DNA from 4 places in the Streptomyces sp. NPDC058637 genome. Region 4 is predicted to be linked to each of the others. Evidence: riboswitches for the same ligand, from Rfam matches in the RefSeq annotation. Region 4 holds a riboswitch; each other region holds the start of a gene.

The links. Region 4 has a riboswitch for cobalamin ahead of ACFWVP_RS15060 (ribonucleoside-diphosphate reductase subunit alpha). Riboswitches for the same ligand answer to the same signal wherever they lie in the genome.
Region 1: it holds a riboswitch for cobalamin, as region 4 does, so the genes downstream of both, ACFWVP_RS02470 (CbtB-domain containing protein) here and ACFWVP_RS15060 (ribonucleoside-diphosphate reductase subunit alpha) in region 4, are expected to answer to the same signal.
Region 2: it holds a riboswitch for cobalamin, as region 4 does, so the genes downstream of both, ACFWVP_RS04120 (ABC transporter substrate-binding protein) here and ACFWVP_RS15060 (ribonucleoside-diphosphate reductase subunit alpha) in region 4, are expected to answer to the same signal.
Region 3: it holds a riboswitch for cobalamin, as region 4 does, so the genes downstream of both, ACFWVP_RS00530 (prenyltransferase/squalene oxidase repeat-containing protein) here and ACFWVP_RS15060 (ribonucleoside-diphosphate reductase subunit alpha) in region 4, are expected to answer to the same signal.

The regions. Positions count from the first base shown of each region.
Region 1 is NZ_JBHXRD010000002.1:71,374-78,758, forward strand. Features, by position in the region: gene ACFWVP_RS02445 (family 16 glycoside hydrolase) at 1-2,075, shown strand, start outside; gene ACFWVP_RS02450 (subtilase-type protease inhibitor) at 2,212-2,655, opposite strand; gene ACFWVP_RS02455 (metallophosphoesterase family protein) at 3,254-4,270, shown strand; gene ACFWVP_RS02460 (4'-phosphopantetheinyl transferase) at 4,267-4,977, shown strand; gene ACFWVP_RS02465 (histidine phosphatase family protein) at 5,071-5,670, opposite strand; cobalamin riboswitch at 5,780-5,909, shown strand; gene ACFWVP_RS02470 (CbtB-domain containing protein) at 5,946-6,161, shown strand; gene ACFWVP_RS02475 (CbtA family protein) at 6,188-6,973, shown strand; gene ACFWVP_RS02480 (tetratricopeptide repeat protein) at 7,160-7,385, opposite strand, start outside.
Region 2 is NZ_JBHXRD010000003.1:80,599-87,983, reverse strand. Features, by position in the region: gene ACFWVP_RS04125 (acyl-CoA dehydrogenase) at 1-722, shown strand, start outside; cobalamin riboswitch at 1,008-1,195, shown strand; gene ACFWVP_RS04120 (ABC transporter substrate-binding protein) at 1,253-2,299, shown strand; gene ACFWVP_RS04115 (FecCD family ABC transporter permease) at 2,371-3,378, shown strand; gene ACFWVP_RS04110 (ABC transporter ATP-binding protein) at 3,375-4,175, shown strand; gene ACFWVP_RS04105 (PRC and DUF2382 domain-containing protein) at 4,306-5,313, opposite strand; gene ACFWVP_RS04100 (adenosylcobinamide amidohydrolase) at 5,558-6,280, shown strand; gene ACFWVP_RS04095 (sulfite oxidase) at 6,318-7,385, opposite strand, start outside.
Region 3 is NZ_JBHXRD010000001.1:111,839-119,223, reverse strand. Features, by position in the region: gene ACFWVP_RS00535 (SCO2322 family protein) at 1-405, opposite strand, end outside; gene ACFWVP_RS00530 (prenyltransferase/squalene oxidase repeat-containing protein) at 402-1,655, opposite strand; cobalamin riboswitch at 1,762-1,885, opposite strand; gene ACFWVP_RS00525 (hypothetical protein) at 2,093-2,557, shown strand; partial or broken gene ACFWVP_RS00520 (esterase) at 2,539-2,706, opposite strand; gene ACFWVP_RS00515 (3-hydroxybutyrate dehydrogenase) at 2,944-3,738, shown strand; gene ACFWVP_RS00510 (helix-turn-helix domain-containing protein) at 3,774-5,750, shown strand; gene ACFWVP_RS00505 (hypothetical protein) at 5,799-5,933, opposite strand; gene ACFWVP_RS00500 (TetR family transcriptional regulator) at 5,954-6,598, opposite strand; gene ACFWVP_RS00495 (glycosyltransferase family 4 protein) at 6,896-7,385, shown strand, end outside.
Region 4 is NZ_JBHXRD010000012.1:166,630-174,014, forward strand. Features, by position in the region: gene def (peptide deformylase) at 1-351, shown strand, start outside; gene ACFWVP_RS15040 (D-Ala-D-Ala carboxypeptidase family metallohydrolase) at 523-1,260, shown strand; partial or broken gene ACFWVP_RS15045 (helix-turn-helix domain-containing protein) at 1,330-2,229, opposite strand; gene ACFWVP_RS15050 (hypothetical protein) at 2,262-2,474, shown strand; gene ACFWVP_RS15055 (ribonucleotide-diphosphate reductase subunit beta) at 2,471-3,484, opposite strand; gene ACFWVP_RS15060 (ribonucleoside-diphosphate reductase subunit alpha) at 3,484-5,880, opposite strand; cobalamin riboswitch at 6,016-6,174, opposite strand; gene ACFWVP_RS15065 (GNAT family N-acetyltransferase) at 6,193-6,693, opposite strand; gene mctP (monocarboxylate uptake permease MctP) at 6,816-7,385, opposite strand, start outside.

The DNA of each region.
Region 1 (7,385 bases), on a different contig from region 4:
TCGACACCGACGAGGACTTCGTCACCGACGAGTACCGTACGGTCGCCACCTGGCCCTACGGCGGGAACTTCCACGAGTTCGCCTTCGGGCTGCTCTACCGTGACGGCCACTTCTACGTGAACCTGTCCGTCGCCATCAACTACGGCGGCGCGACCACCACTCCGCAACCGGCTCCGGGCCGCGGCACCACGTACAAGGTCAGCAAGAAGACGGGCAGGATCCATCCGGTCGCGGGCGGCCTGCGGACGCCGAACGGGATCGGCTGGGGTCCTGGCGGCAGCATCTTCACCACCGACAACCAAGGTGGCTGGCTCCCGGCGTCGAAGCTCGTCCAGATCAAGCAGGACCGCTTCTTCAACCACTACACCGAGCCGTCGGGCCCGTTCGACGCGCGGCCCGTCACCCAGCCGGTGCTCTGGCTGCCCCAGAACGAGATCGCGAACTCTCCCAGCACACCGCTCCTCCTCACGAAGGGCCGGTTCGCCGGCCAGATGCTGGTCGGTGACGTCACCTACGGCGGACTCCAGCGCGCGTACCTGGAAAAGGTGAAGGGCCAGTACCAGGGGGCCGTCTTCCGCTACACCCAGGGACTCGAAGCGGGTGTCAACCGCATCACCATGGGGCCCGACGGCGCGATATACGCGGGCGGACTCGGCGCCGACGGTAACTGGGGCCAGGAAGGGAAACTGAAGTTCGGCCTGCAGAAACTCACGCCGAACGGCGGCAACACCTTCGACATCAAGGAGATGCGCGCCGTCCCCGGCGGATTCGACCTCGAATACACCCAGCCGCTCTCGGAGGCGACCGCGGCGGAACTCACGTCCCGCTACCGGGCCGAGCAGTGGCGCTACACCCCGACGTCCGACTACGGCGGGCCGAAGATCGGCGAGGAGCGGCTCGCCGTGAGCTCTGCGGCCCTCGCCGACGACGGCCGCACCGTGCGGCTCCGGCTCGACGGGCTCAAGCCCGGCAGGGTCGTACACCTCCGCTCGCCGCGCCCCTTCGCCTCCGCGTCCGGTGAGGCGCTGTGGAGCACGGAAGCCTGGTACACGCTCAACGCCGTGCCCGGGAAGCAGCCGCCACCGGCGACGCTGTACGAGGCGGAGGAGGCACGGCTCACCGGCACGGCCGGCGTCGACACCGACCACACCGGGTACTCGGGCAGCGGCTTCGTCGACCGGTACGACACGGAGGGCAAGGGCGCCACGACGTTCGACGTGACTGTGCCCGCGGCCGGCGACTACGACGTGAACCTCCGCTATTCCAACGGTCCCAACCCCTTCCAGGGCACCAAGTCCCTCTCCCTCCACGTCAACGGGAAGAAGCTCAGACAGACGGAACTCGCCTCGACCGGCAACTGGGACACCTGGTCGACGCGGACCGAGCGGATCCGCCTGCACGCGGGGCCCAACACCGTCTCGTACCGCTTCGATCCCGGCGACACCGGACATGTCAATCTGGACCTAATCACCGTGCTCCCGCACGGCGCCCCCGTCCCCCTCTTCGACGGCACCACCGCCTCCCAGGAGCAGTGGCAGCACACGGACGGCCGGCGGGTCGAATGGCCGCTGTCCGCCGAGCGGTCGATGGAGGTGTGCTGCGGTGACATCCGCACCAAGGACGCCTACCAGGACTTCAGGCTGCGCCTGGAGTTCCGGGTGCCGCTCCTGCCGGACGACGTGACCGGGCAGGACCGCGGCAACAGCGGCGTCTATCTCCAGGACCGCTACGAACTCCAGATCCTCGATTCGTACGGGGACACCACCCCCGACACGAACGAGGCCGGGGCGATCTACCAGAAGAAGGCGCCGGACATCAACGCGGCCACGGCTCCCGAGACGTGGCAGACGTACGACGTCACGTTCCGTGCGGCGCGGTTCGACGACAGCGGCACCAAGACCGCCGACGCGCGCGTGACGGTGGTGTGGAACGGCCAGAAGGTCCACGACGACATCGCGATCGACGGACCGACCGGTGCGGGTCTGCCGGAGGGCCCGTCGGCCGGAGCGATCCGTCTCCAGGACCACGGGAACAAGGTGCGGTTCCGGAACATCCGGATCGAACCGCTGAGCTGACGCCCCTGCGGTTCCGGAACATCCGGATCGGACGGCTGAGTCGAGTCCCGGTTCCGCCGGGGCACGGGGCACGGGGCACCTGCGAACCGTAGGTGCCCCACGCTGTTCTCCGTGTGCGGGGTACAGATGGACTCGGTCAGAAGGCGAAGACCGGTCCCTCGCCCAGACCTGCCCGCATCTCGCACGCGTTGGCGAAGGCGGTCGACCAGGAGACGCTACGGCCCTGCCAGACGCCGGTCGCGCCGATGACGACGGGATCCCACTGCCGCGTGCAGTTTCCCTGCGGGCGTGGCGTGGTCAACCGGGTGAACTCCCCTTCGACCGCACGCAGTTCCGTACACGCGGCGGTGGGCGCGGGGTGTGTGCCGCTCGGGCGGGGCGCGCAGCTCAGGGTGACAGCCCGTTCGACGGTGACCGCGTCGGCGTCGCCACTGCCGACGGACAGCACGAGGGCCGAAGGCGCGTAGAGGCCGGCCGGCTGAGCGGGGCGGGCCTGTGCGACGCCCATGGTCGCCGTGCCGGACATGACGAGTACGGACACCGCGGTGGCTACGCCGATTCTGCCGAGGTCGTGACGCATGCGTGCGACTCCTTTGCATGGTGTGGTGATTGCGGTGGGGAGTCTGGTGCTTGCAAGGAGTGATCGCACATCGATCGGTACTTTCCGGCCCGATCCGTGGGGAACAGGACTACCGAATGGCCGTTCGGCCAGCTCGGAGGCGGTGTGCACCCCTCGCGTCAGACGTCCAGCATGTGGACGAATTTCAGTGGTACAACCGCGAACTACGCTCTGACCTGCATGGATGGCGATGCGCTTCGCGGGTGAGAATACGGGCTTCGGCCGGAAAACAGCGCCTGGGGGCCACCGCCCCCTCGCCCGGTACCACGTCACCTGCCCCCCACGGCTGGCGCCGTCACCGCCGCCGGACCGTGCCAGAGACCAGCTGGCCCACCAGCACACCGGCGTAGCCGCGCGCATCGCCCCCTCCGTCGCACGCGCCCCGCGAACGGAGCGCGGATCGTCTCTCCTCGTCGCGGTGGGGGACGCCGGCCGAGGCCGCTGAGTTCCACCGGCGCCCTGGTCCTCGGGATCCGCCGGACTTCCGGACACGTACGGCCGCGCGAGTCGCTGCACGATGGTCACCCCAACAGGACCGGCAAGAAGGTAAATTCGAACAATGAGTTCACCCAGCGGCCCCGTCCCGCACCCGCCGAAGGGGCAGGGCCGGCTCCTCGCAGTGAGCGATCTCCACGTGGGGATCGCCGACAACCGCCCCATCGCCGACCAGCTGCGCCCTTCGTCCGACGAGGACTGGCTCATCGTCGCGGGTGATGTGGCGGAACAGGCCGAAGAGGTCGAGCGGGCCCTTGAGACGCTGGCCGGGCGGTTCGCCCACGTGATCTGGACGCCGGGCAACCACGAGCTGTGGACCGTGGACAGGGATCCGGTGAAACTGCGCGGCCGGGCACGGTACGACCACCTCGTCCGGGTGTGCGCGGAGCTGGGTGTGACGAGCCCCGAGGACCCGTACCCGCGGTGGCGGGGAGCGGACGGGCCTGTGGCCGTGGCCCCGGTGTTCCTGCTGTACGACTACACGTTCAGAGTCCCGGGGACGGCCACCAAGGAGGAGTCCCTGGCGCGGGCGCACGAGGCGGGGGTCGTCTGCACCGATGAATACCTGCTGCACCCGGACCCGTACCCGACCCGCGACGACTGGTGCCGGGCGCGGGTCGCGCTGACCGAGGAGCGGCTGGCCGCGCACGACCCGGAGGTCCCGCTCGTGATCGCGGGCCACTGGCCGCTGGTGCGCGAACCCACGTCGGTCATGTGGTACCCGGAATTCGCCCAGTGGTGCGGCACGGAACTCACCGCCGACTGGCACCGCCGCTTCAATGTCGCGGCCGTCGTCTACGGGCACCTGCACATCCCCCGTACGACCTGGTACGACGGTGTGCGGTTCGAGGAGGTCTCGATCGGCTACCCGCGGGAGTGGCGCAAGCGCGGGCACCCGCGCGGGCTGCTGCGGCAGATCCTCCCGTACGAGGGGGAGGGTGCCCCGGCGGGCCCGGATCCTTCGGGGACGTCCGGCGTCGCGCGCTCCGCATCCGGTTCACCCGGTTCACCTGGGATGCCCGGGTCTCCGACTTCCCCGACTTCCCCGGCTTCCCCGGGGGACGCGGGCGCCGCGTCGTGATCGAACGGCTGCTTCCCGCGTACGTGGCATGCGCGGACACGTACGAGACGGAGGCTCCGGCCGGAACCCTCTATCCGGAGGAGGCGCTGCTGGTCGCCACGAGCGTGGACCGGCGCAGGCACGAGTTCGCGGCCGTACGCGCCTGTGCGAGACGGGCCATGGCGACCCTCGGGCTGCCGCCGCAGCCGGTGCTGCGCGGTCACCGCGGCGTACCGCTGTGGCCTGCGGGGATCGTGGGCAGCATGACGCACTGCGACGGTTACCGTGCCGCGGTGCTGGCCCGGGCGCCCGACGTCCGTGCGCTCGGCATCGACGCCGAGCCGAACGAGCCGCTGCCGCCCGACGTGTGGGAGGCGGTGTCGCTGCCCTCGGAGCGGCGGCGGATCTACCCGGAGGTGCTGCCAGGGGGCTCCCCGGGAGTTCTGCCGGGTCGTACACCCGGGACGGGTAGCGCGATGCCGCACTGGGACCGGCTGCTCTTCAGCGCAAAGGAAAGCGTGTTCAAGACGTGGTTCCCGATCACCCGGATCGAACTCGACTTCGACGAGGCCGACATCACGTTCCACCGGAGCTCCGAGACCGCCACCGAAGGCACGTTCACCGCGGAGCTGCTGCGCCGGGCGCCGGGGATGCCGGTGTCGTACGAGGGGAAGTGGCTGGTCGACAACGGCATCGCGGTCACGGCGATCGCGCTTCCCCACGGCTGAAGCCACCACGATCGGTCGCGCTCCCTGATGGCTGAGGTCACCGCGGTCGCCCGGTCCCTCCGGACGTTGCTCGGCACCATGGGTTTCGGGCCGCTATCGGCCCAGCGGCCGTCCGCACCGCAGGTTCCAGCGGCCGGACCGTCCGCTGAGCTCGGTCAGGGTCAGCGGGGCGACATCGAGCCGCCAGAAGGTCTCCATCGGCAGCCCCAGAGCGTGGACCATCGCGGCGCGCACGACCGCCGGTTCGACGACCGCGAGCCGTCGGCCCGAGCCCCACGCCGGGGAATCCAGCAGCGTGCCCACCCGGGACGTCAGATCCAGCAGCGACTCGCCACCGTGCGGAGCGGCCGACGGGTCGGTCAGCCAGGCCGTCACCGCGTCCGGCTCGGCGGCGCTCACCTCGGAGAGCCGCCGACCGCGCCAGCGCCCCATGTCCCAGTCGCGGAGGGCGGATTCGGGCCGGGCGGCCGCGGCAGGCCCGGCTGTCCCGGTGAGCCCGAGCGCCTCGGCGGTCTGTCGGCAGGGGACGGACGGGCCGTGCGCCCGGTGGTCGGAGACAGGTACCGCACCGGCGGCAGCGGCGGCCGTGGCGCTGCGTGCACCGGCCTCGTCCAAGGGCGCGTCGGCCTCGAAGCGGGCGCCCCGCAGCGCGGAGCTCATGGCCGGTGAGATCAACATCACCCGTACCGTCATCCTCTGTCTCCCCTTCCTGAACAGGAGCCTCCTGCGAGAGCGCCCTATGGGAACACGGCCCGTCCTGCGGGCCGTTGTCGGGGCCGTCGCACCATGGCGGTGGCCGAACCGCAGGCGGTATGGTCGCGGCACCCATGACGAGGGTGCAACGGAAGTCCGGTGAGAATCCGGCACGGTCGCGCCACTGTGTACCCGCATCGCTGCGGGGAGTCAGACCCGGCACCTTCGTCTCAGGCACCACGACAGGGACGCGTGTTCCCACAGGAGGTTCTGCCATGGCACATTCTGCCGCCCCCACGACCGTCGCACCGGTCATCACCCCCATCTCGCTGAAGGCCATCGCACCCTGGGCCGTCTTCTTCGGCATCCTCATGCTCGTCCTGCTGTACTTCGTCGGAGCCGAGCAGGGAGCCACCGCGGTCATCTCAGGCGAGGCCGTGCACGAGTGGGTCCACGACGGCCGTCACCTCCTCGGCTTCCCCTGCCACTGAGACTTCGGGAACCAGAGGGACGTCTCATGAACTCCGTATCGGTCAGAGCTCTGCTCATCCGCGGCATGCTGGCCGGCCTCCTGGCCGGCGCGCTCGCCCTTGCCGTGGCCTACTTCCTCGGTGAGTCGCGGGTGGACGCCGCCATCGCGCTGGAAGAGGCACAGGCGCACTCGCACGCCCACGAGCACGGCGAGGAACTGGTCACGCGCACGATGCAGGCCACCGGCGGTCTCGCCACCGGCGTCCTGGTCTTCGGCGTGGCCGTCGGCGGCATTGCCGCACTCGTCTTCTGCTACGCCCTGGGCCGCATCGGCTCCTTCGGCCCGCGGGCCACGGCAGCATTCATCGCAGGGGGTGCCCTGCTGACGGTGTACGTCGTGCCCTTCCTGAAGTACCCGGCCAACCCCCCGGCCGTGGGGAACCCGGACACCATCGGGCAACGCACCGGGCTGTTCTTCCTGATGGTCGCGCTCAGCGTGCTGCTCGCGGTGGCCGCCGTCATCACGGGCAGGCGGCTCGCACCGCGGTGGGGCAACTGGAACGCCACGATCACCGCGGCCGGAACATACGTCTTTCTCATCGGGCTCGCGTACGCCTTCCTGCCCTCGTTCAACGAAGTCGGCGCGGACTTCCCCGCCAGTCTGCTGTGGGAGTTCCGGCTGGCGACACTCGCGGTCCAGACGACCCTCTGGGTCAGCTTCGGTCTCGTGTTCGGCCACCTCACGGAGCGGCTGCTGGTGCCGCGTCCGAGTACGGGTGGTGAGGTGGCGGCCGACCGTGTCGCTGCCCGCTCGGCGGGTGCCGTGAGCTGACACGCACACCTGCCGACCTCACGATCGAGCCCGCCGGGGAGACATCCGGCGGGCTCCGTCGTTGTGTGGGCGGGTTCGGCACTCCGCAGGACGAGGAAGCCCCGACCACCGCGGCCCCGTTGGTCCCGGGCAGGAGGGCCCGGTCCCGGCCTCTCCGCCCGGGTCCAGACCCTCCGCCCCGTTCCGCTACCGCACCGCGTCCGGTCCGAAGTCGCCCGTCAGGGCGGCGGCCATCCGCAGGTGCGGGGCCGCCTCCGCGGCCCGGCCCTGGCGTTCGAGGGTGCGCCCGAGCATCAGCCGCGCGTAGTCCTCGACGGGGTCGAGCGCCAGCACCTCACGCAGTTCCGCCTCGGCCTTCGTCAGCCGCGCCGAGTGGTAGTAGGCGCGCGCCAGCAGCAGGCGCGGGGCGACC
Region 2 (7,385 bases), on a different contig from region 4:
CCGTCATCGTCCAGTGCCGTGAACGCTGCGGTGCGCAGGCGCTGCTGGAGAACAACGGCATGGCCGAGCTCGTCACCGGCGTGGAGGGCGCCATCACCGCGGAGGGCGACAACGTCGCCCTGTACAGCAAGGCGGCCGCGGACCTCCTCTTCCCGGCCGGCCCCGACCGGTGGGACACGCCGCTCGACCGCACCCCCGGTGAGCTGACCGATCCGTACTTCCTCGGCAGGCTCCTCGCGGCCGTCGAGGAGATCTGGTTCGGCCGGGCCAGGGAGCGGGTGCTCTCGGCGACCCACGACGACAGGCTCGCACGGTGGAACGCGGGCTCCGGGCCCGCCCTGCGCGGAGTCGAGGCCCACGCATACCGGCAGGCCGCCGAAGCCTTCGCGCAGGCCCGCGCCGCGCTGCCCGGAGGGGCCGCGCGGGAGCGGCTGACGGAGCTGGAGCGGCTGTTCGCCCTCGAATGGGTGGCCCGCAACAGCGGCGACCTGCTGGCCGCGGGTCTCCTGAGCGCCGATCAGGTCGACCAGTTGCCCGACGCCACCGAGGAGCTGATCGCGGCCGTCGCCGCGCACGCCCCCGAACTGGCCGAATCCTTCGCGCTGCCCGCCGAACTGCTCGCGGACTGGCCGATCGCGGGACCCGACTACGCCGACGCGTACGACGACCCCGACGGGCCCTGGCAGGCCGGGGCGGCGCTCGCGTCGGCGGGCACGGTGTGAGCGCCGCACGAGCGGTTCACGGACGCCCCGGCACCATGGTCCCGGGCCGCCGGAGCGTGCGCGAGGCCGTGGAGATCCTCGGCTTGCGGGCCGTTCTGCCGGCGTACTGGGGCACCATCTCCCTGCTCGCCCGGCGTACGAAACCCCAGGCCGGTGGCGGCGAATCGGTTCGTCGCACACGCTGACGGCACGACGGGCGGCCGGTCCACGCGGGAGGTGCGCGGGGGTGTGCGGCGGACGCCCGCGCACCCCTTCCCGGCGCGTGCGGGCCGCCCGATCGCTGCGTGATAGCTTGCAGACGCCAGTCGCACTCCACGTGGAGTCAGGGAATCCGGTGAGAATCCGGAGCTGACGCGCAGCGGTGAGGGGGACGGGCGGGGCCACAGCCACTGGGACACCCTCGGGTGCCCCGGGAAGGCGTCCCGTCCGGACGAACCCGAGTCCGAAAACCTGCTGGCACCCCGCTTCCGTACCGGGAGCGGTATTCCGTACGGGCTTCGCGCAAGAGCCCAGAGACGCAGAGGGATTCCGTGCCGTCCATACCCAGAGCCGTACGCCGAACCGCCCTGCTCGCCGCGGGACTTGTCCTGACAGGTGCCTGCGGAGGCGGGAACACGAGCCCGTCCGGAGAGGCCGCGGAGGACGGCGGCGCCGGATATCCGGTGACGCTGCGGAACTGCGGTCGCACGGTGACGGTCGAGGCCGCACCGAGCCGCGCGGTCTCCCTGAACCAGGGATCGACCGAGATCCTGTTCTCCCTGGGCCTCGCCGACCGGCTCGTGGGCACCGCGACCTGGACCGACCCGGTGATGAAGGGTCTGGAGGAGGCCGACGCCGCGGTACCCCGCATCGCGGAGAACAACCCCTCGTCGGAGAAGGTCCTCGACAAGGAACCCGACTTCGTCAGCGCCTCGTTCGAATCGACACTCGGCAAGGGCGGTGTCGCGCCCCGCGAGCAGTTCGAGAAGCTCGGTGTGCCGACCTACCTCTCGCCGACCGACTGCACGGCCAAGGACAACACCGGCAGCAGCGACGGCTCCCGTACGAAGCCGCTCACCATGGACAGCGTCTACGGCGAAGTCCACGACCTGGCCAAGGTGTTCGGCGTACAGGAGCGGGGCGACGCGCTCGTCGCCGGTCTCCGGAAGCGGATCGGGACGGCCACCGCGGGCATCGACGCCTCCGGCACCACCCTGCTCTACTGGTTCGCCAACTCCGAGGCCCCCTACCTGGCCGGCTGCTGCGGAGCGCCCGGGATCATCACCGCGGAACTGGGCGCGAGGAACGTCTTCGACGACACCCGCGAGGAATGGCCCCAGATCAACTGGGAGACCGTCGCCGACCGGAACCCCGACGTCCTCGTCATCGGCGACCTGACGCGCAGGTCGCAGACCGCCGAGAGCGCCGAGAAGAAGATCGAGTTCCTGGAGACCAACCCCGCCACGAAGAACATGGACGCGGTCCGCAACAAGCGTTACGTCCTCCTCAGCGGTCAGGCGATGAACCCGACGATCCGCACCGTCGAGGGCGTGGAGGCGGTCGCCGCCGGGCTGCGCTCCTTCGGGCTCGCCGGGTGACGGTCACCCAGGGAGCGACCGTCACCGAACAGGACCCGGGCGGGCTTCCGGACAGGGCGCCCGTCCGCGTCCTGCGCGACGGACTGCTCTGGAGCGGCGGCGTCGCCCTGCTGCTCCTGTCCGTCGCGGTCGCCGTCACGATCGGGCCCGCCCGCATCTCCGTCCCCGACGTGGGGTCGGCGGTGGCCTCCCACCTCGGCCTCGGCGACACCCGGCTCACACCCATCCGGGACGGCATCATCTGGAACCTGCGCATGCCCCGCACCCTGCTCGCCGCGGTGTGCGGGGCGGGGCTCGCCGTGTGCGGAACGGTGATGCAGTCGCTGCTGCGCAACCCGCTCGCCGACCCGTTCGTCCTCGGCGTGTCCTCCGGGGCGTCCACCGGAGCGGTCGTCGTCGTCGTCCTCGGGGTCGGCGGCGGAGCGGTGTCGATCTCCACCGGGGCCTTCGTCGGTGCCCTGTGCTCGTTCGCCCTCGTGCTCCTGCTCAGCCACACCCTCGGCGGATCGACCGACCGGGTCGTGCTGTCCGGCGTCGCCGCCATGCAGCTGTTCTCCGCGCTCACCTCCTTCGTCGTGATGACGGCCGCCGACGCCGAACAGACCCGGGGCGTGCTGTTCTGGCTGCTGGGCTCCCTGAGCGGGGTCGGCTGGACCGATGTGTGGATGTGCTCCGCGGTGCTCGTCGTGACGCTGCTGATCTGCCTGGGACACGCCCGTACCCTCGACGCGTTCGCGTTCGGACAGGACGCGGCGGCGGCCCTGGGCATTCATGTCGCCCGCACCCGGATCGTGCTGCTCTGCACGACCGCGCTGCTCACCGCGGCGCTCGTCAGCTCGGCCGGAGCCATCGGTTTCGTCGGTCTCGTCCTGCCGCACGCCGCCCGCGCGCTGACCGGCTCGGGACACCGGCGGCTGCTGCCCGTCACCGCGCTCGCCGGGGCGGTGTTCCTGGTCTGGGTCGACACCCTGGCCCGGACCGTCCTGGACCCGCAGGAGGTGCCGGTCGGTGTGTTCACGGCCCTGATCGGCGTGCCCGCCTTCGTCCTGGTCCTGTACCGCACCCGGAGGAGCACATGACGGACACCGGTCTGCGGGCCGAGCGGGTGACCCGGGAAGCGGGCGGACGGATCGTCCTCGACGGGGTGAGCATCGCCCCGCCGCCCGGCGCCACGGTCGGGCTCCTGGGCCCGAACGGCTCGGGCAAGTCCACCCTGCTGCGGGTGATGGCAGGGGTCCTCACCCCGGGCGCGGGCGTCGTCACCCTCGACGGCCGGACACTCGCGGACACCGGCCGCCGCACGGTCGCCCGGCGTGTGGCCGTGGTCGACCAGCACTCCGTCACCCAGGTCGAGCTGAGCGTGCTGGACGTCATACGTCTCGGCCGCATCCCGCACCGGCGCGCCTGGTCCGCACCCGGTCCCGAGGACGAGGCCGCCGTGCGCGAGGCACTGGCGCGCACCGGACTGGCCGACCGTGCCGGGCAGTCCTGGCACACCCTGTCCGGGGGTGAGCGCCAGCGCGTCCAGATCGCCCGCGCCCTCGCGCAGCAGCCGCGCGAACTCCTGCTGGACGAGCCGACCAACCACCTGGACATCCAGCACCAGCTGGAGCTGCTGTCCCTGGTCGCCGAGCTGCCCGTCACCGCGGTGATCGCGCTGCACGACCTCAATCTGGCCGCCATGTTCTGCGACCGGGTCACCGTCATGAGGGAAGGCCGTGCGGTGGCCGCGGGAACACCCTCGGAGGTGATCACCGAGGAACTCATCGCCGAGGTCTACCGGGTACGGGCCGTCGTGACGCCGGACGGGCCGGACGGCAGGCCCTCGGTGCGCTTCCTGCCGGGCGCGGCCGGCCGCGCCCGCGGTACCGGGTGAGTCCGGCGGCACCCGAACGGGCGCGTCGGGCCGGCCGGGTCCGAGCCCGGACGCGAAGGGGCGGGCCCGCAGAACGTCCGGGTCCGCCCCTCGCTACTGCCGCGAGGCCTGTCGCCGCTGGGTGAGGGGGTCAGCGGCGACGACCCTGGCCGTATTCGCCGCCCGTGTCCTTCCCGCTGCCCATGTCCTTGCCGTCCGCGTAGTCGATCTTCTCCTTACGGATCTCGGCGGAGACTTCCTTCTGTTCGGTGACCTTGTTGGTTTCGAGACGGACCCGCTCCACCGGGACGGCCTCCTTGCGAACGGTGGCGCGTTCGGCGTGCAGGGTGACCTCGACGTCCTGCTCACCGATGTTCGTCGTACCGGTCGACTTCTCGCCCGGCCGCAGAGGTTCGCGCACCACGCGCACCTCCTCGTGGGACACGGGCACCGTCCGGGTGACGTGCTCGGTCACGACGTACTTGTGCAGATGTGCCTTCCCGCTCTCGTACTCCTCCGTACCGACGAGGAGCTGCTCCTCGGAACGGACCATCTCCTCCCGGCCCGCGGCACCCGCGGCGGACCGCTCGGCCCCGGCTCCGGCGAGCGGACGCGATGTGGAGGACGTCTCCGTGTCGCGGTGCCTGCCCATCCCGGCGCCCTTGGTGGCCGCGGCGCCCGGCGTACCGGCCGTCGTCGCCTTGCCGGTCCCGGAGGTGCGGGCCGTTCCCGCCGCCGCTCCGGCTCCCGCTCCTGCCCCGGCGGCGCCCATGGCTGCCGTTCCGGTTCCGGACGTGGTGCGTGCGTCGCCGCCCGCGCCCGCATGGCCCGCGGCCTTCCTGGTCAGGCCGTAGTGCCGGTAGAGCTCCTCCTCCTCGGCTACGGAGAGATGCGCGTCGGCGTCGACCCGTGGGGCGTCCTTGACGCGGTCCTTCGTGTGCGAGACGTGCAGGTCGGAGCCCACACGACGGGCTCCGGCAAGTGGTACGAAGCTCTCCTTCATGCCGAACATGCCGGTCTTGACCGTGATCCAGTCGGGCTTGCCGGTGTCGTCGTCGACGTACACCCGCCCCACACTGCCGACCTTCTCGCCGTCGCTGTCGTAGACAGTCAGACCGTCGAGTTCTCCGGAATCCGTGAAACCGTCAGCGGCTCCCATGGCCGATTCCTCCTCGCCCGGGCGCGTCCTGTGGGTGTGTCCATCAGGGGAGGCGCGTCCGGATTCCATCGCGCCTCACCCGGTTGGACGGTGCAACCTCCCGGCCCCGGCGGCGGACGGCCCAGGACACCCCGGGTGGGCGGTGGCCCCGCGCAACGCCTGTATCGGCCCGCTCGACGAATTACGCCATTCGGGTGAGACCACCCCCATGGGTGCGCCGGGAGTGCGGCCCCGCCGCGCACGTATGATCGACGCGCCGTCGCCGGCCGTCGGCCCGGCCCGCCAACGGGGGTGCACCATCGGATCCGTACGCGTCCGTCCGCCCGGACAGCGTGGCGAGCTGCTGGCCAGACAGGAGGAGGGCATCGGCCTCCACCACCTGGTCTGGCGGCTGGGGCCCGGCTGGCGGGTGTGCAGCAGCGCCGTACTCGGCGGCGGGCTCGGGCCGCGCGCCTGGATCCTCAACGCACAGGTGCCGGGCGGTTACCCCCGGCTCGACCCCGACCGTCACCTCGCCGGGATCGCCGCGGCCGAAGGCCTTCGCGGCCCCGGCGCCGGGCTGATGACGGCGGCGGACGTCACCGCGCACACCGTCGCCGAGGACGGCGGTGCGACCGCCACCGTCACCAGTGGCCTCGGCGTCCGCGGATGGGCCGCCGTACCGGCCGCGGGCACCGAGGAGCCGCTGCCCCCGGGCACCGTCAACATCGTCGTCACCGTCCCCGTGGCCCTATCCGACGCCGCTCTGGTCAACGCGGTCGCCACCGCCACCGAGGCGAAGGTCCAGGCCCTCGTGGAGGCCGGACTCGACTGCTCGGGCACCCCCACGGACGCGGTGTGCGTCGCCGCCCACGATCCCGGGGCCGGGACGGGGGAGCCGTTCGCCGGCCCGCGCTCGCTCTGGGGCGCACGACTCGCCAGAGCCGTGCACCGCGCCGTCCTCGACGGCGCGGTGCGGCAGTCCTGAGTCCCGCACGCCCGACGGAGGTTCCCGCCGGGCGGCGTCAGACGACCGTCACCGGGTGCCTGACCACCGCGTCGAAGAGGTAGCCCTGCGTGTTGTGGTCCGTCGTCACCGGCTGGGTGCGGCCCTTCCGGTCCGTCGCCCGCGCGAGCAGCACGGCCGGGCCCGGCTCCCGCGGCACCCAGTCGGCCGACCAGCGGACCCAGCTCCCGCCGCGCGGCTCGTCACGCAGCCGCGCGGGTCGCCACCGGGCGCCCCCGTCGGTGCTGACCTCGACCGAACGCACCGGTGCGCCGCCCGACCACGACCGGCCGGTCAGCACCTGCCCGCGACGGGCGGTGAACGTGGCCCCGGGTGCCAGCTCGAACGCGCTCTTGAGGGTCTGCCGCGACAGCGGCGCGCTGCCCTCCGCCGGATAGCCGGGACCGAACAGACGGTACAGGCCCGTGTTCCACGGGCTCAGCAGCGGCTCGGCGCTCACCTCGATGTCACCCACCCACTTGATGTTCGCGATGCCCACCCAGGACGGCACGATCAGCCGGACCGGATGCCCGTGGTCGGGCGGCAGGGGCTCACCGTTCATCTCGTAGGCGAGCAGGACGTCGTCCAGCGCCTTCGCCACCGGCAGCGGCCGGCGCACCCGGCCCAGATTCGTCCCGTCGCTGACGAACTCCGCGTCCAGGCCGCGCGGCAGCACGTCGACCGCGTCCCGGCCGATCCCGGCCAGGCGCAGCACGTCGGCGAGCCGTACCCCGCGCCAGCGTGCCGTGCCGATCGCGCCCAGCGTCCAGGCGGTCCCGCTCACCTGCCGGCCCTGCTGCGAGGTGAAGTAGCTCCGGCCGTTGCCCGCGCACTCGACGAACGCGGTACGGCTGACGGAGGGCAGGGCACGCAGCGCCTCGTAAGAGAAGTCCACCGGCCCGCCCGTCAGCCCGCTGCCCCAGACCGTCAGCTTCCAGTCCGCCGCGTCGATGCGGGGGGTGGCCGTGTGGTTGCGGACGAAGAAGCGGTCGGCGGGGGTGAGCAGCCCGGTGCCACGCAGCGCCTCGAACCTCGTCTCGGCGTTGGTGCCGCGCACCGTGAACAGCTCCGGCGGCAGCGGCTTCAC
Region 3 (7,385 bases), on a different contig from region 4:
GGTGCTCGCGTCCGGCGCCACCCGCGCACACGCGGTGCGCGGCGCGGGCGGTGTCCCGCCCTGCGGGGCGTCCGCCGCCGTGCCCGCGTCGATGACCAGCGCGATCCGCTTGAGGCCGTCCTTCGCCGGGGTGCCCGCGCAGATCGCCCCGAAGTCCGGGGCGCGGCGCGGCTGCGCCGAGTCCGAGGAGTCCTCGCTCACCGAGAAGCGGAAGCCCTGCACGGCGCCGTCGTCGGGCCGCACCAGGGACGGGCCCTGCGTGGCGTACGTCCAGTTCTTCCCGCCGTCGCCCTCCCAGAACGACCAGTAGCGGTAGCCCGCCGCCCGCGCGCTCCCCGCGGCCGCCACGACCAGCAGGGCGCCGACGAGGAGAAGCAGTGCCGCGGTGCCCGGCGGGCGCCTCACAGCTGCTGGTTCTTCCGGCGTCCGCTGAGCAGGAACCCGATGCCCGCGCCGAAGGCGAGGCCGATGCCGACCAGCCACCAGACGCCGAGCCCGCCGTCGTCGCTGCTGGTGTCCTTCGGCTCCTGCGCGGTCGCGGTCGGCGAGGGCACGGCGGTCGCGGCGGGCGCCGGGCCCGTCGCGTTGAGCTGCTCGACGAGGTCGACGCCCCCGAAGTCACGGGCGTCGGTCCCGGTCGCGTGCGCGGCGAGTACCAGTTGCGCGGTGGCGGCGGGGCCGCCCTCCTTCGCCCAGTCCCGCGCGTTCTTCTCCAGGTAGGTGACCGCTCCGGCCGCCTTGTCCTTGTGACCCGACGCCGCCAGCGCGACGACGGCGTCGGCGGTGTTGCCGAAGTCCGGCTGCGGCTCGGTGTCCTCGGCGCCCGGCATCGGCGGCAGCTCCAGATGACCGGAGCCGGCCAGGGCGCCCGCGAGGTGGAAGGCGCCGTTCTGCGCGGACTGCTCCGGGGTCAGGTCCGTGCCCTCGGCGCAGGAGGGCGCCTTCGCCGCGTTGGAGGTGCCGGCCGCCATGCCCTTGCCCATCGCGCCGAGCACCGCCGCCGCCGTGGCGTCCGCGTTGGCCGTGAGCTTGCCGTTCTTGTCCGGCTGGTAGGCGAACGCCCCGCCGTCCTTCCCCCCGCACGGCAGGGCGAACGACCGCAGCGCCGTGTACGGCGTGCCGCCGCCCGCCTTCGTGACCGCGGCCAGCGGTACGCCCGCCCGGGCCAGTGCCCCGATCACGACGGCGGTGGAGTTGGCGTCGCTCGGGCTGCCCGGGTTGTAGCCCCAGCCGCCGTCCTCGTTCTGGACGGACTTCAGCCAGGTGACGCCCTTGTCCACGACCTCGCGGTGCACGGCCAGCTCGACCATGGCCTGGACCGCCGCCGCGGTCGCGTTGGTGTCCGCCACCGTCTTGTCGTCACAGGGCACGGAGGCGTCGCGGTACGAGGTGAAGGCCCCGTCGGCGCACTGCTGGCCGACGAGCCAGTCCACCGACTGCGTGGCGGGCGTGACGAGCTCGATCTTCTGCGCCAGGAAGGCCACCGACTGGCGCCACACGCCGTCGTACGTGGGGTCCTTCGTCCCGTACAGACCCGGCGGCAGCGCCGCCGACGGAGAGGGGGACGGGCTCGGGGCGGCGACCGCCGCGGGGGCGGCGGCGGCACAGAGCACGGCGGTGATCGCGAGCGCTGCCGCGCGGCGGCGTACGGTCATGGCGGGATGGGCCTCTCCTGCGAGGACCGGGCTCGGGCACACGGATGCACCGGGCTCCGGCCCCGTATACCTCGACGGTGCCGGCCACCGGGGTTCCGGTGGCACGAGCCGGTCACGCTCACACACGGGGCATTCCGGCTGACCGTCCCTGGGGACGGATGACGGCTGCGGGCCAGCGCCGGATTCGCACCGGCTTCCCCCCGTACGGGCATGATGACGACCCGCTCACTCTACCGGGGCGCTCCGCGCCCTCCCCGGGCGCACGGCCCACGGGACCGGCCGCGATCCCGGGGAAAGGGCTTCCCAGCAGGTCAAAGCCCGTGCGAAACTCCGGCGGGGGTCAACGGGCGGGCGCCCGTGGACAGGATCGACCGGGGCGGGAAGCACCAGTGCGTACAAGAGGAACGGCGGCCGTGGCCGCCGCGGTGAGTGCATTCATGACGGTGACCGCGGGCTGCGGTCTCGTCGGCGAGGAGGGGGCCGCGCCGAAACCGTCGCCCGTGCCCACCGTGCCGTTCACCAAGGAGACGGTGACCGGCGAGATAGCCGCCGTCGCCGGGACCGCGGGACTTCCCGCCGGTGACACCTCCACGGCCGGTCTGCCCGCGGGCGACTGGCAGGAGTGCATCGCGCCCTGGATGGGCGACGCACCGGCCGCGGGGGCGGCCGACGCCTTCGAGGCGGCCGTGCGGCAGCTGCGCCAGCAGGACTGGGAGATCGTCTCCAGCCACGCGGAGCAGGACGTCACCTTCCGCACCCTCGCCAAGCGGGGCTGGAAGGTGTACGCCCGGCACTACGCGATGGCCGGCTTCGGCACGGAGCAGATCGTGTCGCTCACCGCGGTCGAGGACGGCTGCGAACTGCCCGAGGAGATCAGGGGCGACTACGAGGACCCGGCCTGACAGCCGGAGTGGGCGATCACGAAGTGGCCCGTCGGTGACTTTCTGAGCGTGTGCGTGACGAACACGTTGTACAGGCCCATGTGCTGCCCGGAGCCGTTCGCGTGGACGTACCCGCCCGGGGTGCGGGCCCGTCCCGCCGCCACGTGCGCGACCTACCGGCCGGAAACTATGGGCCGGGGAGCGCCCCGCCCGTGTGGCGGACGGACATCCGCCGATTCCCGTTGGGTGCGGCGCCCCTCTTGCGCCCGCCGCGGGCCGCGGAGAACGGCGGGGACCGCCCGCCCGCCGCCCGCCCCGCACCATGTACGCCGCCACCATGGCCCCGCCCGAGGGTGTGTGCACCGACCCCGTGTGATGCGGGCGGTGACGTCCTTACGGTGACGCCCATGCAGACTTCCCGGACCCCGGACCACGCACCCCCCACACCGCCCGCAGACCGGTTCCTGGCCGGACGCACCGCCCTGGTCACCGGTGCGGCGAGCGGCATCGGACTGGCCTGTGCCCAGGTGCTCGCCGCCGCGGGCGCCCATGTCCACGTGGTGGACAAGGCCGCGGAGGCGGCGAAGGACCTGGCCGAGCGGATCGGCGGAACGGCCTGGGTGGCCGATCTCTCCGTGGCCGAGGCGGTGGACGCGCTGCCCGCGGACGCGGACATCGTGGTCAACAACGCCGGGCTGCAGCATGTGGCACCGGTGCACGACTTCCCGCCCGAGCGCTTCACACTGATCCACCGGGTGATGGTGGAAGCGCCGTTCCGCATCTTGCGCCGGACGCTCCCCGGCATGTACGAACGCGGCTGGGGGCGTGTCGTCAACATCTCGTCCGTGCACGGGCTGCGCGCAAGCCCCTACAAGTCGGCCTACGTCTCGGCCAAGCACGCACTGGAGGGACTCAGCAAGGTGGTCGCACTCGAAGCGGCGGAGCACGGGGTGACGAGCAACTGCGTCAGCCCCGGCTACGTCCGCACCCCTCTGGTCGAGAACCAGATCGCCGACCAGGCCCGCAGCCACGGCATCTCGGAACAGGACGTGGTCGGCCGGGTGATGCTGGAGCGCAGCGCCGTCAAGCGGCTGATCGAACCCGGTGACGTGGCCGGGGCCGTCCTGTGGCTGTGCGGTCCCGGCACGGGACACATCACCGGAACCTCCCTCGCGATGGACGGCGGCTGGACCGCCAACTGACCCTCCGCCCGCTCCCCGAAGAACGATGGCCGCCCATGTCTGAACCGTCCCCCGCCGCCGCTCCTCTCCTGGCGCGCCTCCTCGACCTGCTGGCCGACGACGCCCCCGCCGAGGCGCTCGGCGCCGTCACCTCGGAGGCCAGGGCCGCCGGGGTGCCCGCCGCCGACCTGGCCGAGGTGGAGCGGGCGGCCGCCACCGCCCTGCGGATCAGGGGCGCCCTGCGCCAGCACCGGCGCCGCGAGCTGCAGCTCACCGCCCTCTTCGACACCGCGGGCGACCTGGCGGCCTCCCGGGACCTGGACGACGTCCTGAAGGCCATCGTGCGCCGGGCCAGGATGCTGCTCGGCACCGACACCGCCTACCTCACGCTCCCCGACGAGGAGGCCGGGGACACCTACATGCGGGTCACCGACGGGTCGGTCTCCGTGCTCTTCCAGCGGCTGCGCCTCGAACTGGGCGAAGGGCTCGGCGGACTGGTGGCACAGACCGCGAGCCCGTACGCGACCCCCGACTACCGCACCGACGACCGCTTCCGCCACACCCGCAACATCAACGCCGGTGTACTGGACGAGGGGCTCGTCGCGATCCTCGGCGTCCCCCTCCTCCTCGGCTCCAGCCGCGGCGGTACGGGAAAGGTCATCGGCGTCCTCTTCGCGGCCGACCGCGCCCCGCGCGTCTTCAGCCCCGACGAAGTCGCCCTGCTCTGTTCCCTCGCCGCGCACGCCGCGATCGCGATCGACACCGCCCGGGCCCTGGACGACACCCGGTCGGCCCTCGCGGAACTGGCCGGGGCGAACGCCGAACTGGCCGAGGCCAACGCCGCCGTACGTGCCCACTCGGCCGCCATGCAGCGGGCCGAGGAGGCCCACGACCGGCTCACCGACCTGGTACTGCGCGGCGGTGATGTGCAGGATGTCGCCGTGTCCGTCGCCGGGCTGCTCGACAGCCCCCTGACCGTCCATGACCCGGGAGGGCGCCTGCTGGCCGCCGTACGGCCGGACGGCTCCGGATTCGCCGCCGACAGCGTGGACGCCGGCTGGCTCGCCGAGACCGCCGACGAGTCCCGCCACGCGGCCCGCGCCGTACACCGCGGCGGCCGGTGGATCTGCGCCGTGCTCGCGGGCCAGGAACTCCTCGCCAGCCTGGTCCTGCACCGGGCCGAACGGCTCGACGACTCCGACCGGCGGCTCTTCGAACGCGCCGGGGTCGTCACCGGTCTGCTCCTGCTGCTGCGCCGCACGGTCGCCGAGACCGAGAACCGGATCCGGGGCGAGCTGATCAGCGATCTGCTCGGCGACCCGGAACGCGACCCGGCCGGACTCGCCGAGCGGGGGCGGCGCCTGGGCGTCGACCTGGACCGGCCGCATCTGCTGCTGGTGGCGGAGGCGGCGGCCCGGGAGAAGCTCGGCGGCGCGGCGATGCGCTACCTCTTCGGCGGGGACACCCACGGGGTCAGCGCCGAACACGCGGGCACCATCGTGCTGTTGATCGACTGCGGTGACGGCGCCGCGCCCGTCGCCGAGGCAGCCCGGGCGGCGGCCGCACAGCTGGGCCACCTCGTCCAGGCACCCGTCACCGTCGCCGGGACGGGCCCCGCCCGGGGCGCCCGCGAACTCGCCGCCGCCTACGGGGAGGCGGCACGCTGTCTGCGCGCGATGCGGGTCCTGGGGCGCGCGGGCGAGGGTGCCTGCGTCGACGAACTCGGCTTCCTCGGTGTGGTGCTGGGCAACGCCAAGGACGTGGACGGCTTCGTCACCGCGGTCCTCGGCCCGCTCCTGCGCTACGACGAACGACGTGGCACGCACCTGGTCCGCACGCTCCGGGCGTACTTCGGGGCGGGCGGCAGCCTGATCCGGGCCAAGGACGAACTCCACGTCCACGTGAACACGGTGGTGCAGCGCCTGGACCGGATCCAGGTGCTGCTGGGCCGTGACTGGAACGAGCCGGACCGGGCCCTGGAACTGCAACTGGCCCTGCGGCTCCAGCTGTTGTCGGGCGGCCGGGAGGACTAGGACACCGGAAGGCCGGAAGACCCCGGGGACCCGGCCGCACACGGCCCCTCAGGGGCGGCCGGAGTGCTCCAGCAGGCTGTCGGCGACCAGGGCGGAGCCCCGTTCGCCCGTGAGCGCCGTGTCGTGGTTGACGCCACCGACCCGGACCGCCCGGACCTTCGTGCCGTGTGAGCCGCCGCACATGGGCCCCGGGTCCCGCCCTCTCAGATCGCCGGCGCGTCCACGGATCCGTCCGTGTCCCCGCCCCCGCTCCCGTGCGCCGGGCCGATCAGGCCGCAGACCGTCTCGATGTCCCGCTCCACCTGTCCGATCGACTCCCGCCCCGACAGCCAGGTGATCAGCGCCGAATGCCAGGTGTGCTCGATGACGCGGACCACGGACAACTGCTCCTGGGTGGGGTCCTCCAGCTCCATCGCGTCCAGGATGATCGCCGTCGTGAGCCGGGAGACGGCGTCCACCTCGGGGCTCACCCCGCGGTCCGCGAACGTCAGCGCCCGCACCATCGCGTCCGCCAGGTGCGGTTCCCGCTGGAGCGCCCGGAAGGCCCGCAGCAGTGTCTCGGCGACCCGCCGGGCGGCGACGTCCCCGGAGGGCGGACGTCTGCGGAGCGTGAGCTGCAGATGCTGGAGCTGGTCCTGCATGACGGCCACCAGCAGATGGATCTTGGAGGGGAAGTAGCGGTACAGCGTGCCCAGGGCGACCCCGGCGGCGTCCGCCACCTCGCGCATCTGCACGGCCTCGAAGCCGCCCCGGCCGGCCAGCTGGGCACCGGCCCGCAGGATGCGGTGACGACGGGCCTCCTGACGTTCCGTCAGGGGGGATGCCGCCGCTCTGGCTTCCGCTGTCATCTGTCCCCGTCCAAGGCTTCCGTCCGCACCGGTGTCCGGCCGGTGTCCGCACCGGTGTCCGCGTCGCGGTCCGTGCCGAAGAAGGGGAACCCGTTCCCTGTCCGGCCGGGTGCCGTCCCCCGGGCGGGCACAGCATGCCAGGGGGCCCGTCGTGGCGCGAATCACCTGATCCGGCTGTCACCACCGACCTACCTGCCGGTAGATTCGATGCTTGCTGAATGAACAAGTCTGAAACTTGTTCTAGATTAGCGCGACCGGTTACGCTCCGGCGAACACGCAGTGAGAAGGGGGCCGAGTGTGACCGCTGAGGCCATAGAGACAGGCCCCTTCGCGGGCGGCGGCGCGTCGGGCACCGGCGGTGACCGGCCGTTGCGCATCGCGCTCCTCACCTACAAGGGCAACCCCTTCTGCGGCGGCCAGGGCGTCTACGTGCGCCACCTCGGCCGCGAGCTGGCCCGGCTGGGCCACAGCGTCGAGGTGATAGGAGCCCAGCCCTACCCCGTACTCGACGAGGGCGTCCCGCTCACCGAGCTGCCCAGCCTCGACCTGTACCGGCAGCCCGACCCGTTCCGCACCCCCGGCCGCGGCGAGTACCGCGACTGGATCGACCTCGCCGAGGTCGCCACGATGTGGACCGGCGGTTTCCCCGAGCCCCTCACCTTCAGCCTGCGGGCCCGGCGCCATCTCCTCGCCCGACGCGGCGACTTCGACGTGGTGCACGACAACCAGACGCTCGGCTACGGCCTGCTCGGCGACCTCGGCGCACCCCTCGTCACCACGGTCCACC
Region 4 (7,385 bases):
TGCATGGACGACGACGGGGTGCGGCACGTGGGCGCGATCTGCAACCCGGTGCTGGAGGAGCTGGCGCCGGAGCAGCGCCACCTCGACGACTCCAACGAGGGCTGCCTCTCCGTCCCCACGGCATACGCGGCACTCGCCCGCCCCGACTACGCGGTGGTGCGCGGCCAGGACGCGCGGGGCAACGCGGTGAAGGTGCGGGGCAACGGCTACTTCGCGCGCTGCCTCCAGCACGAGACGGACCACCTGTACGGCTACCTGTACATCGACCGGCTCTCGAAGCGGGACCGCAAGGACGCGCTGAACCAGATGGCGGAGGGTACGCCGCGCTACGAGGTCGTCCCGAACGCCTGATCCGTCCCGGAAGGCCCCGCTCCGGCATGTCGGAGCGGGGCCCTTCCCCGTCGCGGGAGCTGTCGCAGGAGTGGCAGCAAGATGCCAAAGCGTGTTACCCGAGGGGTAGTTGACGCGCGTCGACTCGTCCGACAGGCTCACTTCGACACCTCACCGTGATTGGGAGATCCCATGCTCAGACGTTCCGCACATGTGCTGCTCGGCCTTGTCATGACCATGGCTTTCGCTCTGGGTGGAGCCCTGGTCACCGCGGGTACCGCGCAGGCAGACGGCTGCTACACATGGAGCCGTACCCTTTCGCCCGGCGCCACCGGCAACGACGTCACCCAGCTCCAGATCCGGGTCGCCGGCTACCCGGGCTACAACTCCGTGCTCGCCATCGACGGCTCGTACGGCCCCGCCACCACCGCCGCGGTCAAGCGCTTCCAGGCGGCCTACGGCCTCGCGGCGGACGGCGTCGCCGGCCCGGCCACGCAGTCCAAGCTCTACGCGCTCCAGGACGACGACTGCACGCCGATCCACTTCACGTACCCCGAGCTGAACAGGTGCAACAGCACCTGGGCCGGTGGTGCGGTCGCCGCGGGCACGGCCAAGGCCAACGCCCTGAGCTCCATGTGGAAGCTGGAGGCACTCCGGCACGCGCTCGGTGACCAGTCCATCCGCGTCACCAGCGGCTTCCGGTCCTACTCGTGCAACTCCGCGGTCGGCGGGGCGTCCAACAGCCGCCATCTGTACGGTGACGCCGTCGACCTCGGCTCCGGACCGCACTCCCTGTGCACCATCGCCAAGCAGGCCCGCAACCACGGTTTCAACGGGATCCTCGGCCCGGGCTACGCCGGGCACGGCGACCACATCCACGTCAACCAGGGACCGAGCCGCTTCTGGTCGGCCTCGCAGTGCGGCATCTGACCACGCGCCCGTAGCGGATCCGGCCCCGCCGGGGTGATCACCTGATCGCCTCGGCGGGGCCGCTTCCTGTCAGGCCACCCCGGTCAGGGCGGCCGGTCCGCGGAAGGTGCGGCGGTAGGCGTTCGGTGTGGTGCCCAGGGAGCGGACGAACTGATGGCGCAGTGCCGCCGCGTTCCCGAAGCCGGTCCGTCCCGCGATCATGTCCATGGTCTCGTCCGAGCTCTCCAGCAGGTGCTGCGCCAGCAGCACGCGCTGCCGCAGCAGCCAGCGGTACGGCGTGGTGCCCCTCTCCTGCTGGAAGCGGCGCGCGAAGGTCCGGGGCGACATGTGGGACTGGGCGGCCGGCCGCTGCACGGTCATCTCCTCGTCGAGGTGGCGCTCCATCCAGGCGAGCGTCTCCCCGACCGTGTGGCAGCGGGTGCGGGGCAGCGGGCGCCTGATGTACTGCGCCTGGCCGCCGTCCCGGTGCGGCGGCACGACCATGCGCCGGGCGACGACGTTCGCGACGGCGGTGCCGTGTGCCTGGCGGACCAGGTGCAGGCAGGCGTCGATCCCCGCCGCCGTGCCCGCCGAGGTGATGACCGGCCCCTCGTCCAGGTAGAGCACGTCGGGCTCCACGACGGCCTTCGGGAAGCGCCGGGCCAGCTCGCCCGCGTGCCGCCAGTGGGTGGTGCAGCGGCGGCCGTCCAGGAGTCCGGCACCGAGGACGTACGCGCCGGAGCAGACGCTCAGCACCCGCGTGCCACGGCCCGGCGCGGCGCCTCCAGGGCCTCCTCGGGGTAGTCCCGGTCCATGAAGTGGCTCCCGGCCGGGACGGCGACGGGTCCGCCTCCTCCAGCCGGTCGAGCCCGTGGGGCGTGCTGATGGAGAACCCGGCGTGGGTCTTCAGGACCGGGCCTCGGCGGAGACGACGGCGAAGTCGTGTACCGGCAGACCGTCGTCGGACCGGTCGAGCCCGAACACCTCGCACGGCGTCCGCCCCCGCGGACGACGGTGGAGCCATGAACACATTCCTGAGCAACCTGGTCATAGCGGCGCTTCTCACCCTGGTCCTGCTGCCCTCGCTCCTCGGCCACGCACGGGAGCGCCGGATCGACCGCCAGTTGCGCGAGGCGGAGCGGAACGGGCTCCCGCGGCCCCCGGAAACGGCAGGCGCCGCGCAGCCCGTCGTGGCCACGCGGCGCCCGTTCGCCGGAAGTCGGGCGAGGGTCTAGAAGTCGTCGTCGAAGCCGACGGAGCCCTCGACCGCCACCTGGTAGGCGGACGGCCGGCGCTCGAAGAAGTTCGTCAGCTCCTGGACCCCCTGCAGCTCCATGAACGAGAAGGGGTTCTCGGATCCGTAGAGCGGCGGGAAGCCGAGCCGGGTGAGCCGCTGGTCGGCGACGCACTCCAGGTACTGGCGCATCGACTCGGTGTTCATGCCGGGCAGGCCCTCGCCGCACAGGTCACGGCCGAACTGCAGCTCCGCCTCGACGGCCTCCTTCAGCATGTCGGTGACCTGCTGCTGGAGGGCGTCGTCGAAGAGCTCGGGCTCCTCCTTGCGGACGGTGTCCACGACCTCGAAGGCGAAGTTCATGTGCATCGTCTCGTCACGGAACACCCAGTTGGTACCCGTGGCCAGACCGTGCAGCAGACCGCGCGAGCGGAACCAGTAGACGTACGCGAACGCGCCGTAGAAGAACAGCCCCTCGATGCACGCCGCGAAGCAGATCAGGTTCAGCAGGAAGCGGCGGCGGTCGGCCTTCGTCTCCAGCCGGTCGATCTTCTCGACGGAGTCCATCCACCGGAAGCAGAACTGCGCCTTCTCGCGGATCGAGGGAATCTCCTCCACCGCGTCGAAGGCCGCCGCACGGTCATCCGGGTCGGGGAGATACGTGTCGAGCAGCGTCAGATAGAACTGGACGTGCACGGCCTCCTCGAACAGCTGGCGCGACAGGTACAGCCGCGCCTCCGGGGAGTTGATGTGCTTGTAGAGCGTCAGCACCAGGTTGTTGGAGACGATCGAGTCACCCGTGGCGAAGAAGGCCACGAGCCGGCCGATCATGTGCTGCTCGCCGGGGGAGAGCTTGGCGAGATCGGCGACGTCGGAGTGGAGGTCGACCTCCTCCACCGTCCAGGTGTTCTTGATCGCGTCCCGGTAGCGCTCGTAGAAGTCCGGGTAGCGCATGGGGCGCAGGGTCAGCTCGAAGCCCGGGTCGAGCAGGTTCTTGGTGGTGGAGCTCATTACTGGCAGGCCTCGCAGGACTCGGGGTTTTCGAGCGAGCAGGCGAGGGCGTCCGCGTCGGGCGCCGAAGCCTGCTGTACGGGAACGGGTGCGGCGGCCGCCGTCGTCCCGGACGCCGCGCGGGCGATCCGGGTCGCCGGCCGCGAGCGCAGGTAGTACGTCGTCTTCAGCCCCTGCTTCCAGGCGTACGCGTACATCGAGGAGAGCTTGCCGATCGTCGGCGTCTCCAGGAACAGGTTCAGCGACTGGCTCTGGTCGAGGAAGGGCGTACGGGCCGCCGCCATGTCGATCAGACCGCGCTGGGGGATCTCCCACGCCGTGCGGTACAGCGCCCGCACGTCCTCGGGGATCCAGGCGAAGCCCTGCACGGAGCCGCTGGCCTCGCGGAGCGCCTCACGGGTCCGCGCGTCCCACACGCCGAGCCCCTTGAGCTCGTCCACCAGGTACGCGTTGACCTGGAGGAACTCACCGCTGAGGGTCTCGCGCTTGAAGAGGTTGGAGACCTGCGGCTCGATGCACTCGTACACACCGGCGATCGAGGCGATCGTCGCGGTCGGGGCGATGGCGAGCAGCAGGGAGTTGCGCATCCCCGTCCTCGCGACGCGGGCGCGCAGCGCGTCCCAGCGCTCCGGCCAGTTGACCTCGGTGTCGTAGTGGTCGGGGTGCAGCACGCCGCGGGCGGCGCGGGTCTCGGACCAGGCGGGCAACGGGCCGGACTTCTCCGCGAGGTCGCAGGAGGCCTCGTACGCGGCGAGCATGATCCGCTCGGAGATCCTCGTGGACAGTGCGCGGGCCTCCGGCGAGTCGAAGGGCAGCCGCAGCTGGAAGAAGACGTCCTGCAGACCCATCGCGCCCAGGCCCACCGGGCGCCAGCGGGCGTTGGACCGGCCGGCCTGCTCGGTCGGGTAGAAGTTGATGTCGACCACGCGGTCCAGGAAGGTCACGGCGGTACGGACGGTGGCGTCCAGCCGCTCCCAGTCCATCTCCCCGCCGGCGACGAACGCGCCGAGGTTGACGGAACCGAGGTTGCAGACGGCCGTCTCGCCGTCGTCGGTGACTTCCAGGATCTCGGTGCACAGGTTCGAGGAGTGCACGACGCGGCCCGGCTCGGCGGTCTGGTTCGCGGTCCGGTTGGAGGCGTCCTTGAACGTCATCCAGCCCTGGCCGGTCTGGGCGAGGGTCCGCATCATCCGGCCGTACAGCTCACGGGCCTGCATGGTCTTGCGGGCCAGGCCCTTGGCCTCGGCCGCCCGGTAGGCGATGTCGAAGTCGTCGCCCCACAGGTCGACCAGTTCCGGCACGTCGGCCGGGGAGAACAGCGACCAGGTGCCGTCCGTGTCCACGCGGCGCATGAACTCGTCCGGGATCCAGTGCGCCAGGTTGAGGTTGTGCGTACGCCGCTGGTCCTCACCGGTGTTGTCGCGCAGCTCCAGGAACTCCTCGATGTCCGCGTGCCAGGTCTCCAGGTAGACGGCGGCGGCGCCCTTGCGGCGGCCACCCTGGTTGACCGCGGCGACCGAGGCGTCGAGCGTCTTCAGGAACGGCACGATGCCGTTGGAGTGCCCGTTGGTGCCCCGGATCAGCGAACCGCGTGCGCGGATACGGGAGTACGAGAGGCCGATGCCGCCCGCGTGCTTGGAGAGGCGCGCCACCTGGTGGTAACGGTCGTAGATCGAGTCGAGCTCGTCCAGCGGGGAGTCCAGCAGATAGCAGGAGGACATCTGCGGGTGCCGGGTGCCGGAGTTGAAGAGCGTGGGGGAGGAGGGGAGGTAGTCGAGACGGCTCATCAGGCCGTACAGCGCCGCCACTTCGTCCAGGGCGTGCGCGGAGGTGTCCTCGGCGAGTCCGGCGGCGACCCGCAGCATGAAGTGCTGCGGGGTCTCGATGACCTGGCGGGTGAGCGGGTGGCGCAGCAGGTAGCGGCTGTACAGCGTCCGCAGGCCGAAGTAGCCGAAGCGGTCGTCGGCACGGTCGGCGAGGGCCCGCTCGGCCAGCGCGTCGAGGGACGCCGCGTGCAGCGTGACGAACTCGGCCGTGCGGTCGGCGATCAGGCCCTCGCGGTGACCGGTGGCGACCGAGGCGGAGAAGGACACCGCGCCCTGGCCGGCCGCCTCGTCCGCGATCGAGCGGGTGAGGAGCCGGGCGGCGAGCCGTGAGTAGGCGGGGTCCTCGGAGATCAGCCCCGCGGCGGCCTCGGTGGCCAGCGAGCGCAGTTCGGCCTCGTCGGAGCGCGCGTTGCGGCCTCGCAGCGCGGCGGCGGCGACCCGCCCGGGGTCGGTGTCGGGCAGATCGACGGTGAGGTCGGTCAGGGTCCGCAGCAGTGCGGTCCCGGGCCCGTCGGGCGTGGACTCGGCTGAATCGACCGCTGAAACCGGATCGGCTGGCGCGATGGTCACTGGGGCTATCCCTCGCTCGGCTCGGGGCCGGCGGGAGCGGTGATGCCGGGCAGGGCGGTGCCCGGGTGGGGGCAGCACGGCGCACGGCGTCCACCGGCCCTCCGCGAGGCCCGGACGTATGGCATCCGGCTCGGTCGAGCCGGACACGCTGTCGGCAGGTCCTCGGACTTCCGGGTGCGCAGAAGCACACCGGTCACACCGTTGCGGGACAGTTCCGGATTCGCACCGGATTCCCCTGCGGCGACAGCGAGCATGAGCATACATGTGGGGGCCGCCGATTGCGGCAGCCCCCATATGTAGTGTCGCGACGGGTCAGAAGGCCAGGCGGAACGTCAGGAGGGTGAAGCCCGGGACAGGGCTCCAGTCCCGCTCCGGGGTCCGTACGAAGCCGAGGCGGCGGTAGATCCGGTGGGCGGCCTCCATGGACGACTGGGTCGACAGGACGACCCCGGACAGCCCTTCGGTGGCGCGCGCCCGGTCGACGCAGGCCCGTACGAGCGCCTCGCCCGCACCGCGCCCACGCGCCTTCGCGGCGACGGCCAGCATCCGGAACTCCGCTTCGTCCCGGCCCGCGATGTCCGCCCAGGGGCTGCCGGGCGCGACGTAGGTGACCCCGCCCAGCAGCTCGCCGTCGGCGTCCACCGCGGCCAGCACCAGAGCCTCCGCGGCCCGCCGCCCGACGGCACGCAGCTGTTCCAGGTAGGGGTCGTCGGCGCCGAGGTCCAGCAGTCCGTCGCCGAGATACGCCTGGGCGGTCATCTCGCCCAAGGCCTCGTGCTCCTCGGTGCGGACCCGTCTGATCGAGACATCCATGACCGTCAGTCTGCCCCGGGCGGCGAGCCCGGCGCACACTCTTTCCGGGGCGGGGTGCCCCGCTCACGGTTCCGTCCCGGCGGGGCGGACCCCACCGGGACGGAACACATCACTCCGAGGGGTCAGTGACCGCCCGGGGCGCCCACCGTGGCCGGCGGGAGCTTCTTCTGGACGCCGGGATCGCCCACGTCCGCCGTGTAGTCGGACGGGGACGTCTCGTCGATGCCCGCCGGGGCCTTCAGCGCGTTGAGGACGAAGGTCAGCACGATCACCACGACGACGTTCAGCACGAACGCGGTGAGACCGATGTAGCCGATCTCCCCGATGCCGGGGATCTCCTTCGAGGAGCCGCCGAAGTGCTTCTGGGTGGGGCTCGCGACACCGTACGCGGCCACCGTGCCGTACAGCATGCCGACCGCCCAGCCCGCGATCAGGGCCCAGCGGTGGAACCACCGGGTGAACAGGCCGCCGACCAGGGCCGGCATCGTCTGGAGGATCCAGATCCCGCCGAGGAGCTGGAAGTTGATCGCCACCGTCTTGTCCATGGTCAGGACGAAGGCGAGCGCCCCGACCTTGACCAGGAGGGAGACCGTCTTGGAGACCTTGGTCTCCTGTGCGGGGGTGGCGTCGGGTTTGATGAAGTCCTTGTAGATGTTGCGGGTGAAGAGGTTCGCCGCCGCGATCGACATAAT